DNA from 4 places in the Sediminibacillus sp. JSM 1682029 genome. Region 4 is predicted to be linked to each of the others. Evidence: riboswitches for the same ligand, from Rfam matches in the RefSeq annotation. Region 4 holds a riboswitch; each other region holds the start of a gene.
The links. A riboswitch is a leader RNA that binds a small molecule or an ion and turns the genes downstream of it on or off. The one in region 4 is predicted to bind thiamine pyrophosphate.
Positions count from the first base shown of each region.

Region 1: another riboswitch for thiamine pyrophosphate. It lies ahead of tenI (thiazole tautomerase TenI); the one in region 4 lies ahead of thiT (energy-coupled thiamine transporter ThiT).
Region 2: another riboswitch for thiamine pyrophosphate. It lies ahead of ABVF09_RS17445 (ABC transporter substrate-binding protein); the one in region 4 lies ahead of thiT (energy-coupled thiamine transporter ThiT).
Region 3: another riboswitch for thiamine pyrophosphate. It lies ahead of thiT (energy-coupled thiamine transporter ThiT); the one in region 4 lies ahead of thiT (energy-coupled thiamine transporter ThiT).

Region 1 covers NZ_JBEWYY010000008.1:146,171-150,367, reverse strand. Annotated here, with positions in the region: gene ppsA (phosphoenolpyruvate synthase) at 1-2,269, shown strand, start outside; TPP riboswitch at 2,610-2,712, shown strand; gene tenI (thiazole tautomerase TenI) at 2,854-3,474, shown strand; gene thiO (glycine oxidase ThiO) at 3,504-4,197, shown strand, end outside.
Region 2 covers NZ_JBEWYY010000013.1:50,106-54,302, reverse strand. Annotated here, with positions in the region: gene ABVF09_RS17455 (ABC transporter permease) at 1-273, opposite strand, end outside; gene ABVF09_RS17450 (MTH1187 family thiamine-binding protein) at 273-563, opposite strand; gene ABVF09_RS17445 (ABC transporter substrate-binding protein) at 560-1,567, opposite strand; TPP riboswitch at 1,741-1,852, opposite strand; gene ABVF09_RS17440 (DUF4349 domain-containing protein) at 1,915-2,856, opposite strand; gene ABVF09_RS17435 (argininosuccinate synthase) at 3,273-4,197, shown strand, end outside.
Region 3 covers NZ_JBEWYY010000001.1:264,454-268,650, reverse strand. Annotated here, with positions in the region: gene ABVF09_RS01360 (cation:proton antiporter) at 1-570, shown strand, start outside; gene ABVF09_RS01355 (universal stress protein) at 650-1,063, shown strand; TPP riboswitch at 1,168-1,269, shown strand; gene thiT (energy-coupled thiamine transporter ThiT) at 1,362-1,952, shown strand; gene ABVF09_RS01345 (hypothetical protein) at 1,987-2,136, shown strand; gene ABVF09_RS01340 (YflT domain-containing protein) at 2,511-2,870, opposite strand; gene ABVF09_RS01335 (DUF1028 domain-containing protein) at 3,058-3,921, shown strand; gene ABVF09_RS01330 (hypothetical protein) at 4,117-4,197, shown strand, end outside.
Region 4 covers NZ_JBEWYY010000001.1:409,077-413,273, reverse strand. Annotated here, with positions in the region: gene ABVF09_RS02030 (ABC transporter permease) at 1-746, opposite strand, end outside; gene ABVF09_RS02025 (ABC transporter ATP-binding protein) at 747-1,475, opposite strand; TPP riboswitch at 1,689-1,789, shown strand; gene thiT (energy-coupled thiamine transporter ThiT) at 1,860-2,468, shown strand; gene ABVF09_RS02015 (EAL domain-containing protein) at 2,510-3,724, shown strand; gene ABVF09_RS02010 (endo-1,4-beta-xylanase) at 4,010-4,197, shown strand, end outside.

The DNA.
Region 1 (4,197 bases), on a different contig from region 4:
TGAACTCACCAATGGAGGAATCAGGGTGCCTCCTGGTTTTTGTGTAACCGCGGAAGCATATAGCGATTTTGTTAAGGAACGTAACCTGGATAAACAAATACTCGAAGAGATAAAACAGCTGGATATGGAGAATAACGCCCAGCTTCAGAGCGCAAGTGCTCTGATCCGGGAATTGATTCTTCAAACCGATATCTTGAAAGCGATTGAAGAAGAAATTCGTGAAGCGTACGCAACATTTCAGTCAAGCCTTCAAGTGGATGACTTGTTTGTAGCGGTTAGAAGTTCCGCAACAGCGGAGGACTTGCCTGAAGCATCCTTTGCAGGACAACAGGATACGTACTTAGAAATTAAAGGGATTTCGGAAGTGATCCGGCACGTTAAAAAGTGTTGGGCATCCCTTTGGACGGCACGTGCCATTTATTATCGCGAGAAACAGCATTTCGACCACTTCGATGTGTCTCTTTGCGCTGTGGTCCAGAAAATGGTGAACAGTAAAAAAGCCGGTGTGCTCTTTACCTCCAATCCTGTGACAGAAAACCATAACCAGATGATGATCAATGCCAGCTGGGGGCTGGGTGAATCCGTCGTTTCCGGGATGGTCTCTCCTGACGAATATATCGTTGATAAAAAGAATAATAGGGTTGTGGAAAAGCATATTGCCACGAAAAACTTCCTTGTTGTCAAAAACGAGAAAGCAGTCGGAACGTCAAAAGTCGCCGTCAAAGAATTCCTGGGGGAAGACCTGGTAACGCAACAATGCCTGACAGCAACAGAAATCAGTCGACTCTCTGCTGATGCACTGCGAATCGAAAAAATGTATCACTCTCCACAGGATATCGAGTGGGCGATCGATGGTGACACCAATGAATTATATATTTTACAGGCTCGACCGATTACCACGTTAAAAAAGGAGGAAACGGGTGTGAAGGAACAAGTGGAAATAAAACGAGTGGCGCTTTTGCGGGGGCTTGCTGCATCTCCGGGCAGGGGAAGTGGGAAGGTAAGGAAAATCAAAGATATCACCGAAATTTCGAAGGTGGAAGAAGGGGATATCCTGGTAACCATCATGACCAATCCGGACATGATGCCGGCCATGAAAAAAGCTGCAGCCGTTGTGACCAACGAAGGCGGCCGGACTTGTCACGCTGCCATTGTTTCCAGAGAGTTCGGCATTCCCTGTATTGTCGGGTCCAACAATGCAACCGAAGTATTGAAAGAAGGAATGGAAGTCACTGTGGATGCCACACGAGGTGTCGTTTATCAAGGCATATTAGAGGAAAAGGAGGAAAAAGATAAAGAAAGAAACCAGACACCATCCGTTATCGACCAAATGAATCTTCATCAGCTGGCTCCGATTACCGGGACGAAGGTTTACATGAATCTTGGTGAGCCGGATTTGATCGGAAAATACAAAGACCTGCCGTTCGATGGAATAGGACTGATGCGTACAGAATTCATTTTCACCCACCTTGTCGGCGCCCATCCTATGTATCTATTGCGAAATGGCGAAGAAAAGCAATTTATCGATAAAATGGCCGAGGGCATCACCAAGGTAGCGCAAGACGTTTACCCTAAGCCTGTTGTAGTAAGGTTGAGCGACTTCCGTTCCAACGAATTCAGAGGATTAAAAGGCGGGGAAGAAGTAGAACCGATTGAAGCCAATCCGATGATCGGGTGGAGAGGGGTTTCCCGTTATATATCTCCGGAATACGAGGAAGGTTTCAGGCTGGAATGCCGCGCCATAAAAAAAGTAAGGGAAGACTATGGACTGATAAATGTGTGGACCATGCTTCCTTTCGTCAGGACTACTTGGGAAGTAAAGAGAGTCAAAGAAATCATGGCAGAGGAAGGTCTCATACAAGATCAACAATTCAAAATTTGGATTATGGCCGAAGTGCCATCCGTCATATTCGAAGCGGAAGAATTCGCGAAAATGGTTGACGGGTTTAGTATCGGGAGTAATGATCTGACCCAGTTGGTACTTGGCTCCGATCGGGATTCGGGAATTCTGAACACCATGGGTTACTTTGATGAACGCAATCCTGCTGTGAAGAAGGCAATCAAAATGTTGATACAAGGGGCACATAAACATCATAAGAGCGTTTCTATCTGTGGGCAGGGACCCTCCTTGTATCCCGAATTTACAGAATTCCTTATCCAGGAAGGAATCGACAGTGTGAGCGTGAACCCGGATACGGTAGCCGACACAAGGAGATTGGTTGCATCCGTCGAGCAGCGGATGATTATGAACAAAATTAGAGAATTATAAATCTCTTTAGCATAGTAACCAATGAGGTGCTTCATCCGAGCTTCATTGGTTTTTTATGGATTTCATTTAATGGTGATGTGTTACCTAGTATGGCATCTCGCGGCACTTCACGCATTTACAAAGAGAGACTCAACTAAATAGACGTGATAAAATCAATCAGTCCCTTTTGTGACGCGGGAAATGGGAAACATATTCTATGTTACTGTCGTTTCTTGAATGAATAGAGGGTTATGCGACCAGTGGTGAGTGGTTTGTTGAATCCGAAAGAGCTTTTCCTGTATTTACACTTATATCCTAGTCTTGAAAAAAGAGCTATGTTATACTTAATGAAAATCACATATGTTTACACTAGGGGTGCCGTATAAGGCTGAGACAGATAGTATTCTGGACCCTTTGAACCTGATCTGGGAAATACCAGCGTAGGGAAGTGGGATTGAAACTTTTATATTATGACTGTTTATAATATATTGACTAAAAGGCCACCCCTATATCCGGGTGGCCTTTTTGCGTCCCGCGAATCGATGGAAAATATGACGAAGGAGCTGCAGTTCATTAAAGACAGCGCTAGCCAAGGGGGGAGGGTTATGGGGAATGGAGAGCTGCATATCGTTTCTACCGGAAATCAACGACCAGAAAAATTAGCCAAAATCGCAGGGGACATACATCCATACATAACCGCTATTCATATCCGTGAGAAGCATAAAACGGCTATGGAAATCTATCAACTGATTAAATTGTTACTAGACAATCAAGTTCCCATTTCTAAAATCATCGTAAATGACCGGTTAGACGTTGCCCATGTGATGAAGGTCTACGGTGTTCATTTAGCGTATCATTCTTTACCGATCGGCCCAGTGAAGGGAAATTTCCCTGAATTCCGCGTTGGTTGTTCGGTTCACTCCCTTGAAGAAGCAACGTTGGCTCAAAAGCAAGGTGCTGATTATGCATTCTTTGGCCATGTTTTTTCCACCCAGTCCAAACCAGAATCAGCACCACGAGGAGTGGAACAATTACGGTCAGTTTCATCGTCTGTCTCTATGCCGGTGATAGCGATAGGAGGAATCAAACCTGGCAATGTAAACGAGGTGATGGAAGCTGGTGCGAAAGGGGTAGCTGTGATGTCGGGTGTTTTGGAGGCGAACCAGCCTCTGGGGAAAGTGAAAGAATATGTTTCCCGACTTTCTATCTCAAACAAGTTTAGATAGGAAGTGCTAAGCGGAAAGGAGGACTTTTAATGCCTGATAAGTACGATTGTATTGTGATTGGCGGAGGGGTCAATGGGGGGTCTGTCGCGTATAACCTGGCCAAAAGAGGGAAAAAAGTTCTTTTGCTGGAAAAGGACCGCCTGGCAAGCAAAGCTTCTGGAGCGGCTGCGGGGATGCTGGCGGCACAGGCTGAACTGGAGGAAGATGGTCCCTTGTTCCACTTGGCAAAGAAAAGCAGGTCGATGTTTCCTGCTCTTGCAAAGGAAATAAAAAAATTAACCGGAATGGATATCGAATTAGTAAACAAAGGAATGTACAAAGTGGCTTTGACAGATGAGGAAGAAAACCGTTTTAAGCATGTTATTGAACTCCAAAACCGGACAGGTGAACAAGCAAAATGGATAAGTCGGGAAGAAGTACGAAGGAGAGAGCCTGCCCTATCCTCAGCAATCCGGGGCGCGATGTATATTGAAAAAGATGGGCAGGTAGCAGCGCCGCAAATAACGCTTGGTTTTTTGAAAGCAGCTGCAGTGCTGGGGGTGGAAATAAGGGAGTTTACGGAAGTTTTCGCTTTTCTTTTTGACAACGGAAAAATAGCAGGAGTAAGGACAAGTGGAGGGAGCTTCGAGAGTGACAAGGTGATTTTGACGGGAGGGGCATGGAGTGAATCCCTGTTGCCTGATTCGGAAATTCCCTTCAACACTTATCCCGTAAAAGGAGAGT
Region 2 (4,197 bases), on a different contig from region 4:
AATGGTTTGTCTCAGCTTAGGCAGCAAATGCAGACAGACAGCTGCTGCAATCCCGATATTCGTTCCAATCAAAAATCCAAGCAGGGTGAGCTGGATGGTCGAAAACAAATGCAGCTTGTAATCCTCCCAGCCGGCAACCGCCTCCATCCAGATTTGCGAAGGTGCCGGCAGCAGCCAAGAGGGAATTTCCGCCACTCTGCCCGCCACCTCCCAAACCAGCAGTAAAAGAAGGATGGCTGCAACCGGCCGCCAACCTGTCTTTATTCGTTTCATTAGCGGTATTTCTCCGTCAGTTTTTCCATGGAGGCGCCATTTGGCTGGTAAAGAACTTTTATTTGGGAAATCACGTTGGTGCTGCCCAGTTCGATCATCCTTCTGTTCATTTTTTCGATAACGGCAAACAACTCGCTCAAATTCCCTTCCATCGTCGTTTCCAGCGGGTTTACCTGATAGCGAACCCCGGATTCTTCGATCACCGCGATTGCTTCATCTACATAAGGAACGACATCTTCCCCGTTTTTTGTTTTTGGGATGATTTGAATACTTACCAGTGAATCACTCATTGTTTTTCTTCTCCCCCGTCAGGTAAAAATTCGTTCGTGAAGGCTTTTTCTGCTTTTAACTCATGTTCAAGCAAGCCATTGTCATACATCCAGCCGGCATAATTTTCCCAGACTTGCTGTTGTTGTTCACCCCATCGTGGGGCATCATCCTGGTATTTAGGAGACAACCACTGCTGACTCGCTTTGACCAGTTCGGCGTCCAAATCGGGAACTGCGTCGATGAGAATGTCGGCGGCTTCATCTGGCTGGTCCGCTGCAAACTGATAACCTTTGGAAGCGGCAGCAACAAAGGCCTCGACTGTCTCCGGATCATCGGCGATTTTCTGCTCACTAGTCGTGAGCACGGGTGTATAGTAGTCCAGTTTTTCGGAGTAGTCGGTCAAGTACTGCATGTTCAACTCTTTCCCGCGAAGCTCTGCTTCGATACCTGTCCAGCCATAGTAAATCCAGGCGAAGTCGATGTCACGCTCGACTGCTGTAAAGAAGTCGGTATCCCCCATATTGACGATACTTACTTTTTCTACGTCGGCTTTTTCCTGTTTCATCAGGGAGTCGATGACCGCTTTTTCCACGGGAGCCCCCCAGCCGCCATAAGTTTTTCCTTCAAAATCTTTTGGCGAAGTGATCCCTTTTTCTTTTGGTGAAGCAAAACCGGAAGTATTGTGCTGAATAATGGCTGCAATTGAAACGATCGGTATATCTTGTACCCTTGCTTCTGTCAAGGCTTCCTGGGCTCCAATTCCAAAATCGGCTTTTCCGGATGCGACCAATTGATCAGCCCCGGCCTCTCCTGGCATCAGAATTTCCACTTCGAGCCCTTCATCTTTGAAATATCCCTTTTCCTTTGCGGCATAAATGCCAGTATGGTTCGTATTAGGCGTCCAGTCCAACACGAGGGACACTTTCTTTAATGCGTCCTTTTCTTCGGTGCCGGCATTTTCCTTGCTGCAGCCGGCTGCCAACAACAGAAGCAGGGCGGCAAGTAAGATTGATAACTTTTTCATCCTATTTCCTCCTAGCGATTAATGATGAAGCACTTAAACAATGCAGGACTGAAATAGGGAACAGGAACCGCGTGAAATATCATGATGTAAGCATGCGGTTCTGTGAAGGCAAGCCGTTAAAGGGCAATAAAAAATGCACCATAGGCCATACCCAGGGTGCATATTATCGCATACTACCGTTCAAATATGTTCCCTACGCTGGTGTCAGCCAGATCAGGTTCCAAGGGTCAGTATCTTGACGGATACAATCTCAACCAGCAGTAACTGGTCCCCCTACATGAAAGTGATTCATTCAATTGTCTTGATTACATTATAACCTTGCCACAGCCTGCCGATTTTTTCAAGGACTAGTTTTCCTTGGTATCTTGCCGCTTCTTTTTTTTGATTGTCTTTCGTGTAATGAAAATACCAGCTGACACCAGAGCGGCAAGCACCAGTAGAACTGGAAGATTGCCGAATAGGAACACGATCAATCCGGAAAAGAAGGAAAGGAGAAAATCGATGCTTTTGATAAATTGTTCTTTTGTTTTTTGCCAGGTGGTGGTTTCTCCACCGCTGCCGGAAATCCGTACATCGTTTTCCTGAAGACTGATGTCGACAGTGGCCAAGTCGGTTTTATTTTCCAAATAATTGATTCTTCCGGTGATCGTCTCGATTTCTTCTTGTACGCCGGCCAAGTCTTCGGATATTTGCAGCAGATCCTCGGTTTTCTTCGCTTCCTCCATAAAGGCCATCAACCGTTCTTCGACAGCCTTCTTGGACTTTAGGCGGGATTGAAGATCGACGTACTCTTCGGTGACATCCTGTCCGGAAACATTGTTTTCCAGTACTTTGCTGCTGCCCTCTTCGACAAAATCGATGAACGGCTGGAACTGCTCCTGAGGTACTCTTGCGGTGATATGCCCCTCTGTAAGGTCATCCTCGGGGTTTTGGTACGTACTCGACTCTACGATATAACCGCCGGCTTCGCTTACCTTTGATTGAATGGTTTCGAGAGTCTGTTGGTAATTACTTACTTCAATCCGTAGATTTGCATGGTAAATCACTTTCCGGTTTGCTTGCTTTGCTTTGCCGACAGCCGATTCCTCTTCCTGTTGTACTTCCCCTTCTTCTCCCGCGCTATCCTCTGCCGCCTTGTTTTCGCTTAGAACTGCAGAGTCTTGACTGCTTTCTGTTCCAGCGCTGTCCATCTCCACGGGCATGTCGGCATTTTCTGGTGAGTCGTTGCTGCATGCTGCCAACAGCAGGAGTAAACAGACCGCAAGTGAATGGAAGTGCCACTTTTTCATATTTTGACCACCCTTTAGTTTTTTAGGTAGACGTCGGGCAGCCGTGAAGGTTACAACTGACTTTCTTTTTTGCATGGATATTTGCATGGATATGAATGAATATGTATAAAATGCTGCATGTGCGAAAAGGAAGGAAGCTATAGGCGATTGTTTCGCCCGGGGTATGGAAATGGGCGGTGGGCAGGAATCACAACTGTGTACGCCCATCATACATTACATTATAAATAAGCGGCATGGGATGTTCTCACTAAAAAAACAGGAGTACCAGTAGGATATCAACAGGATAATCCACTTTTTCTTTAAAAAAATGAAATTTAACGGTTGAATTAATATACTTAATAGTGCATAATAATTCATACAAACCAAACATGCTCAGTCTATTAATAGATTACAAGCAGAAGGGGAGCGTTAATCAAATGAAAAAAGATAAGATTGTGTTGGCATACTCAGGTGGTCTTGATACTTCTGTCGCTATCAAATGGCTTCAGGATAAATATAATTTTGACGTGATTGCTGTCGCGTTGGATGTGGGGGAAGGGAAGGATTTGGACTTTGTGAAAAATAAAGCCCTCGATGTTGGAGCAGTCAAATCATATGTGGTGGACGCCAAATCGCTCTTTGCGGATGAATATGTACTTCCGGCCTTGCAAGCCAACCTATTGTACGAAAACAAATACCCTTTGATTTCGGCATTGTCCAGACCCTTGATCGCCAAGGTTCTTGTAGGAATCGCCGAAAAGGAGGGTGCGGTAGCTGTAGCACATGGCTGTACGGGAAAAGGGAACGATCAAGTGAGATTCGATGTGGCATTTACTGCCTTGAATCCAGATCTGGAAATTGTCGCTCCAGTGCGTGAATGGGCAATGTCGAGGGATGAGGAAATTGCCTATGCTGAAGAAAATGGGATTCCGGTTCCGGTCGATCTCGATAATCCCTACAGTGTCGATCAGAACCTGTGGGGAAGAAGCAATGAATGCGGCATTTTGGAAGACCCATGGGCGGAAGCTCCCAAAGGCGCTTACGATTTAACAACAGATCCGGTCGATGCGCCCGACACACCTCAGGTCGTCCAAATCACCTTTGAACAAGGGAAGCCAGTATCGCTTGATGGTGAAGCGATGGAATTTTCCAAACTTATACTTGCATTGAACCAGATCGCCGGGAAGCATGGTGTCGGACGGATCGACCACGTCGAGAACCGTTTGGTCGGGATCAAATCACGGGAAATCTATGAGGCTCCAGCCGCACTGACATTGATTGCAGCCCATCAAGAGTTGGAAGCACTGACGCTTCCTCGCGAGGTGGCTCAGTTCAAGCCGACGGTAGAGCAAAAGTTGGCTC
Region 3 (4,197 bases), 140 kb from region 4:
AGGGCCGTCCATTATACACATCATAAACAATACCAGGTTATGCTCAGTATTATCGTCGCGTACGGCAGCTTCCATATTGCAGAAAAAATCGGGGTTTCTGGTGTCTTGGCAACTGTCACTGCTGGGATCATGCTCTCCTGGGAATTCGGTAAAACGGAAAAAGAAGACTATTTCCATGAATCACTTGACGGATTTTGGACCATTGTTGAGCCGTCTGTGTTAGCGCTCATTTTCTTGCTTATTGGCATTGATGCGGCAGATTATCTTGCATTTCCAGGCTGGATCCTTGCTTTTATCATTTTTGTTTTATCGCTTGTTGTCCGTTTCCTTGTACTGGCTGGTTTTACGAGCGTCGTTCCTGCCTGGAGAAAAAAATTCAGTGCAGGGGACGTTGGTTTGATTACTTGGTCCGGGATAAAAGGGACGATGTCGGTCGCCCTATTGCTGGGATTAGAAGCTGGGGTGGATAAAGATAATGTTCTAGTTTCATTGACTTTCGCCGCCATATTGTTGTCATTAGTCATTCAAAGTGTCGGCGTCTATCCACTGACAAAAGAAAAAGAAAAATAATCAGCTTGTGAACATTTTTTCTCGACAGATGGTGCCTTTCTTTTCTTAATTGAATAGACTGCAATAGAGGTGAACGCCCATGCAGAAAATTTATTTGGTGCCAGTCGATGACAGTGAGCAATGTCTATCCGCAGTCGACCATGCTGTAGAAGCGGCGCTTGCAAGTGGATATGGAATCCAATTGTTGAACGTCCAGCCGAAAGTCCATACCCAGTATGCGCAATCAAAAGTCGGGATAAAGAAGTTGGAAAACTACAAAAAGGAAACATCCGGCAAAATCCTGGATCGGGCAGAAAAGAGGACAAAGGGGCTGGTGGAGGTTGTATGTAAAACGCGCTGGGGAATCCCTGCAGTGGAAATATGTGAAGAGGCCAAAGGGAAAGCTATAAAGGGAATTTTTCTAGCTCCTAGAAAACCAAAGAAAAAGCTAGGAAGCATCACTTATAAAGTCCTGCAAAAGTCGACTGTACCAGTGACTGTCATTCCAGTTTGACGATAAGCATTGATACTACCGCTTGGCACGACTTTCTATTCGCGCCGGATTTTTGCAGTACAGGGCAGTTTTCGTTATACTTTGTTTAACAAAAAAATGGTGCCGAAGCCTTCAGGGGGAGCCAACTGGCTGAGAGTGGACGTAGTTGTCCAGACCCTTTGAACCTGTTAGGTGATGCTAGCGTAGGGATGGCGGCTTTTTTGATGGCAATGAAGCAATGCAACGGGTATTTCCATCAGGAAGCTTCCCCCGCATTGCTTTTTTGTTGTCGTTAACCAAAATGAAGGGGGTGGGCACTATGGAATCAAGGCAAACACTATTTTTGGTCGAGGTAGCCATTATGTCTGCTATGGCGCTCGTACTTGATATTATTCCTTTCTTGTCGTTCAAAATCTGGCCGCAAGGCGGCTCTGTCTCATTTGCCATGATACCAGTATTCCTTGTTGCTTTCCGATGGGGAGTAAAAGGCGGATTGTTAAGCGGCCTATTGTTCGGGGCTTTTCAAGTCGTGACCGGTACAGCTTATATTCTTACACCTTTACAGGGATTGATTGAATACGGTTTTGCATTTACAGCTCTCGGAACGGCAGGAGTGGTATCTGCAAAAGTACAAGAATCATTGAAAGCTGGAAAAAATTCAGCATTTATTGTGTATATTGTACTTGGAGTGCTTTTGGGATGCACTGGACGCTTTTTGGGTCACTTGTTGGCGGGAGTTTTCTTCTTTTCGGAAAACGCACCCGAAGGACAACCGATTTGGCTTTATTCCGCTGTATATAATGGATCTTACATGCTTCCGGCATTTATTTTGAGTTCGATTGTCATTTCCTTTTTGTTCTACAAACAGCCAAGATTGGCAGAAGCAAGGTCTGGGTCGCAAGGAAAATGAGTATAGGGGAAGTAAAAGGAAGGCGGGATTCTTAATGAAGGAACTTATCGGCAATTGTAATCGTTGTGATGATGCTGTTTACTGTAAAGATGGTTTTTTTGATGGTGTTCTCCATGAGGGGAAACTGCTTTGCATTGTTTGTAGTGAACAAGCCGAATCGGAAGAAGCATCAACGAAAAGATGAATATGTTTTAAGTACATGGATTGGATGTAATGATTAAAGCTTCTCGGACTTGCGGTTTCTTTTTCCGTAAGGAAGCCAAGATAAAAAGGGGCTGCCGCAACAGGAGGGAACTGAAAAACGTCCTTTTTGTTTTCGGCGTTTGTCGGGGGATTTCACAAGTTGCCTGTCAGCGGATGCTTGCCGCAGGGGCGGCCATAGCTGACTATGTCAAGAAGGTCACATGACCAAGTGAATTTTCGCTCGAGTCCTTCCTGCAGCCCTCACTAAAACCTTTTGAAATTACGCGAAAAGCGGTCTGAATGGAGTGAACTCCCATACAGACCGCTTTTTTTAGGATTCTGCCTACCCTGGCATTCCAGTTTTGCTTCCACCTCTTACAGAGTTTCGGTTAATAATTGTTCGACATTATCTGTATTGGTGACCACTAGCAAAACTTTTCCTTCATCTAACTCTTCCTCATAATTGTTGGCTTCCACATCCGACAAACCAACTTCTTTCAGCTTGGTACGAAGCTCGTCTCCTTTTTTATTGAACATATTACCTACGGCGCTCTTTAGATTCATTTCGTTCAATCCGATGGTGTTGGCGTCAGCATTATCTGCAACGCGTTTCGTACGGTCACTGTCATGTGCCAGAACATAAACGTTATCTTTATCAATGCCCTTTTGACTTAGCTTGTTTACATCCTGTTGCAACTGTTCGTCATTCGTATATTTGCGGATAAATGGTGACATTGAAAGTCCTCCTTTTTTATTTTCCATTTCATTAGTAAAATACCCGTCCTGCATAGAACGAAACACTTGGATGGGGGGGCTTAATTCGTTGCCCGGTATCAGAAAAGAGTCAATTTTCAAGTAAAAACATTGTTGTTAAGGGAGGGATGCTCTAAAATAATTACAAGTCATTAAGGGGAGGATGAGGATGGAAAATAAAAAAATAGTAGCAACTTTTTCGATTGTCGGAGTGGATCCGGATACAGGAGAACACGGGATTGCTGTTCAATCAAAGTTTATTGCGGTAGGAGCTGTCGTCCCCTGGGCGAGGGCAGGGGCGGGAGCAGTCGCTACCCAGGCATTTGCCAATCCTTCATACGGCCCGCGGGGGCTTGAGCTCCTTGAAAAAGGTTATGCACCAGAAGAAGTTATCGAACAGTTGATCAAAGATGACCCGCAGAGGGAAGAACGTCAGGTCGGAATAGTGGACGCAAAGGGAAACAGCGCTACTTTCACTGGGAAGCAATGTTATGATTGGGCAGGTGGAATCCATGGCCGAAACTTCGCAGCCCAGGGGAACATCCTTGTAAATGAGGCAACTGTTGCCCAAATGGCGAGAACCTTCGAACAAACGGAGGGGAATCTGGCTGAACGTTTGCTGGCATGTCTGCAAGCGGCACAAGAAGCTGGTGGAGACAGCAGAGGAAAACAGTCGGCGGCACTGTATGTTGTAAAAGAAAAAGGTGGGTATGGCGGTTTGAATGACAGGCTTGTCGATTTACGGGTTGACGACCATCCGGAGCCGATTGAGGAAATCGCGCGTCTTTATCAGCTCCAACAGCTTTATTTTGGAGAGACCAAACCGGACAATATCCTTCCGCTTGAGGGAACTGTAAAGCAGCAGGTGATTTCTGGCTTAATAGGCAAGGGTTATATAAGGAGCGAAGGAGTCTCCGATGAAGAACTTCAGAAGCGCTTGACGGAGTACCTCCATACCGAGAATTTCGAGGAAAGGGAATTAGAAACAGGGAAGATAGATAAAGAAGTATTGGAGTTTTTAAATAAGCAGTAGCTTTAATCTTTAGTCGTCTTAGCCAGGTTGGGCTAAGGCGTTTTTTATAGGGGCGGTTTTGTGTTTTTCCTTGTTTCAAGAAGAAGTCCAAGGAATCCTCCAAGAATGCTTTTCGAGGAACGGAACTCTGTGTACTCCCGTTGCATAGGCTATAGCACTCACACAAGCAGTACCAGTTGAAGGGGGTTCCTTGCTATGGAGTTGACTTTTTCCCATTGGTTGTACGGTTTTTTTACATTTTTAATCATCCTTACCATGATTTTTCGGAAGGGCGTG
Region 4 (4,197 bases):
TTTTTGACGAGCTGCATGCGTTCGTTGAATAAGGTCGGATAGGACATGTAACCGAGCAGGATGCTGGTGACCACGGCTGTTGTCAGGATCAGGAACAAAATTAACAATTGAAATTGAACGGCTTGAACTGGGTCTGCACCTGCTATGATTTGGCCGCTCATCATTCCCGGGAGCTGGACGAGTCCGATGGTTTTTTGGCTCTCTATGGTCGGTATGGTACTTGCTTTGATGGAAGTGATCAGTTGGCGATGGATCGCTTGTTTAGGTGTACCCCCCAATGAGAGGATCAATTCTGTTTCGTCCTCGTGGTCTTCCACCTCTGAAGTAAATCGATTCAAAAACAGGATCGACAACACCATGGAATTACCGATGATCATTCCGCTGATTGGAATGATATATTGCGGAGTGGGCGGAGTAATCGACAGCCCGAGCAGAATTCCTTGGGTAAGGACTTCCACGACTACAAAGGTAAGAACCAGCTTCCATGTGATCCCCTGGATTGAGCGGCCTTTCCTGCGTGCGTTTTGGGTGGCTGCCGCGATCATCAGGACGACCATCAACAGGATGTACAGCATATTTTCAGCGTCGAATACATACTGCAAAAGATACCCGACTGCCAGAAGCTGGATAATCGAGCGGACTGCAGCGATGATTGTATCTTTTTCCAGTTCCAGTTTCAATGCTTTCGATAATAAAAGCGGAATGAGAACGAAAATGAGAGCGAGGGACAAAGTAAGATAATTCATTTAGTCCTCCCCCTTTACAAACCGTCTGACTTGTTCATTGGATGGGTCATTCAACAGACTGCTTTCCCCTGTCTCTACAACCTCGCCAGCGATCATCACCCAGGTATAGTCTCCGAGGTTTTTTGCCTGTTGGAGGTTGTGGGTGATCCAAATCATCGTCGTGCCATACTTTTCATTTATTTTGACAATCAGCTCTTCGATGTCTTGTTGGGAAACTCGGTCAAGCGAAGCGGTGATTTCATCCAAAAGTAAGATATCCGGCCGGTTGACTAGAGTGCGTGCAATTGACAACTTTTGCCGCTGACCACCAGATAAATCTTTAATGTTCTGTTGAAGGATGTCCTGCTTCAGACCGACTAAGTCCAACAATTCTAATGCCTTCTCCCGGCGAAGTTCTTCTCCCTGCAGTTTGAGAGGAAGAGTTAGGTTATCGAAAACACTTCCACTTATCATGGTAGCGCTTTGCAAGGCAATTCCGACTTTCCTGCGAAGCTCGACAGGATGATATTTTTCAATATGTTTGTCCTCCACATAAATATCTCCAGAACTGGTTTTACGCAGGCCGTTGATCAACCGGAATAAACTCGTTTTACCAGCACCGGATGGCCCGACCAAGGTTGTGATTTTTCCTTCAGGAAAAGAGCCGGTTACTTGTTTTAATATTTCCTGTCCATCGGCAGCGTAAGTTACATTTTCTAGACGAACGGCCTCCTTGACTGTCACTGGCATGAATGATTCTCCTTCTCTCTAGTTTGCAAGTACAATCAGTTTCCCCAATATAGACGGTTCCTATTTTCCCTTTGTACCAGATCAATTTTAACAAATATCCTGAAGATTTGCTGACCGAATCGATGCTGTCTATATGAAGAATCTACGCAAAACTCTACCACCCTCAGGGAGAATCAGGTATAATAAAATTAGCGCAACACACAATTACATAAGCGAAACCACAAGGGGAGCTATATGCTGAGAGTGAACGGAACTGTTCTGACCCTTTGAACCTGTTAGTTAATGCTAGCGCAGGGATGTGGATGATGGTGGATCGGATTCTGGCTGTCTGCATACATGTTCTCCCTTGGTGTTTCGTTTGGAAAAGGGGAGTTTTTTTATATGTTGAAAAAGTTGGGTTTGGTTGCATTGATTGAAGCATCATTTTTCGCTGCACTGGCATTTGTTTTTGACTTGCTGCCTTCAATCAGATTGTCGCCATCGATTTCCATCTCGTTCGCCATGGTACCGGTTCTACTGCTTGCTTTCAGAAGGGGCTTCGTTGTCAGTGCTCTTGCCGGCCTTATTTGGGGATTATTGCAAGTAGCGCTTGGGGATGCCGCACGCTCTTTTCTGACGCCTTTACAAGGATTTATCGAATACTTTGTCGCTTTTGCATTCGTTGGGTTTGCCGGCCTTTTTTATCAACCGGTTCAGACTGCATTTCGCAAGGGGAGGAAAAGAACCGCTTTATGTCTCGTGACTGCTGCTGTTTTTGTCGGCAGTATCGCACGTTATTTTTGGCATTTCATCGCCGGTTTCATATTTTGGGGTGAATATGCGCCCGAGGGAATGAACCCAGTCTTGTTTTCCTTTATTGCCAACGGGGTGACAGCACTTGGTGCCGCTGTATTGTGTTCTATAGTGACTGTATTGGTAGTAAGCAGTGCACCTTCGTTGATCAAGCCCAAAGTGACTGCCGCCACTGTCACTCCTCCGCGAAAGGCTTCCTGAGAGATAAATAATAGAATGGTTACGGAAGGTAGGGGTAACTCATGGATCCATTGGACATCCTGGACAATTTACAGAGTATAAAGCCTGTCTACCAGCCTATTGTCAGTGCGATCCGTCATTCGGTAGCAGGCTATGAAGTGCTGGGAAGATTCAGGGTCAAAGGAGAATGGGAAAGTCTCGGCCCCTTTTTTCACGATCCGGATGTACCGGAAGAGTTTAAGGTAGAAGTCGATCAACATCTGCTTCAAATCGCTTTAACAGAAATGCTGGACTCAGAAGTTGACGGTTATTTGTTTATAAATCGGAATGCCAAGCAGCTAATGGTGAATGACGGAGAAGACCTGTTGCAGCTGCTGCTCGATTTCGAGGCAAAAGGGTTTGCGATGAACCGTATTGTCATCGAAGTTACGGAGCATGACTTCGATGAGGCGTTTGAAAATTTAAATCATCTCCTGCTTTATTATAAAACATTCGGCATCCAGATCGCAGTCGACCACGTTGGAGCGAAAAGCTCTAACATTGACCGGATCCGCCAGCTGGAACCGCACATATTAAAAATAGATACGGATATCATCCGCCGTCATAACGCGGATGGTTTTCAGGATATCATGCATTCATTATCCATGCTCGCCAGGCGGATCGGAGCGGCTTTATTGTTTGAAAACATAGAAGATAATTTTCAACTGCATTTTGCCTGGAAGCATGGTGGCCGTTTTTACCAGGGATATTACTTGGCAAAACCGGGTTTTACGATGGACAATCAGTCCGTATTAGGGGTGAATGTAACGGATAAGGTATCCGAATACATCCAACGGGAAAAACAACTGGTGGAACAACGTCTGTATCACGTGCTGAATTGGGAGAAAAAAGTGAAAAAAAACCAGGCACAGTGGGAAGGAATCAAAAATGCTGATCATTTTATCGAAGGCTTGACGAGTGACTTTGAGGAAGAGAGTTTCCGGATGTTTATCTGCGATAGTGACGGTCACCAGGTATCTTCCAACTTTCGCAAAAGAGACGGCCATTGGGAAATGGAACCTGACAAAATAGGGTCGAACTGGGCATTCCGTCCTTACTTCCTTGAAAATACTATGCAGATGAAAACGTGGAGTAGAGGGATACTGTCCGAAATCTATTCGGATATTGAAACAAGAGAAATGATTCGAACGTTTAGCTTTCCGCTGACAGATGAGTATTTTTTGTTTATTGATATCCGCTATGCTTTTATATTTGAGAACGAATCGCTGCTAATCTGATCGGGGCAGCCATCACGCACAACATTAGCTATGAGCCTGGCAAATGCCGGGCTTTTTTTGATGGGCAAAAGGGTGGTCATTAGGCCGGAGTAAATGGAGAGATATAGTTCCATTTACTTATTTTCCTGAAAAGTTAGTTCGTTTAATTGATAAACAAAGTTAAGCTGTTTATAATGAAAGGGCTTACAAACTAGAGAAGGGAGTTTATCATATTGCTTCTCTAAGTTTATAAGATGGGAGGGATGAGGAGGGTTTTGTAACTATTTAAAAAGGAGGAAATGATTGATGCTACAAGTCCTACGAAAACCTATAATTGCAGGCCTTGCCTTATCTTTGCTGGTTCCTGTTGGCGCTCGTTCTGTGGTGGCGGAACAAACAGAAAGTGCTGCTAGTGCCTTAGAAGTTCCATCTATCCAGGAAAGATATCAGGATTCTTTTGCCATTGGAGCCGCTGTGGAGCCTTATCAGTTGGA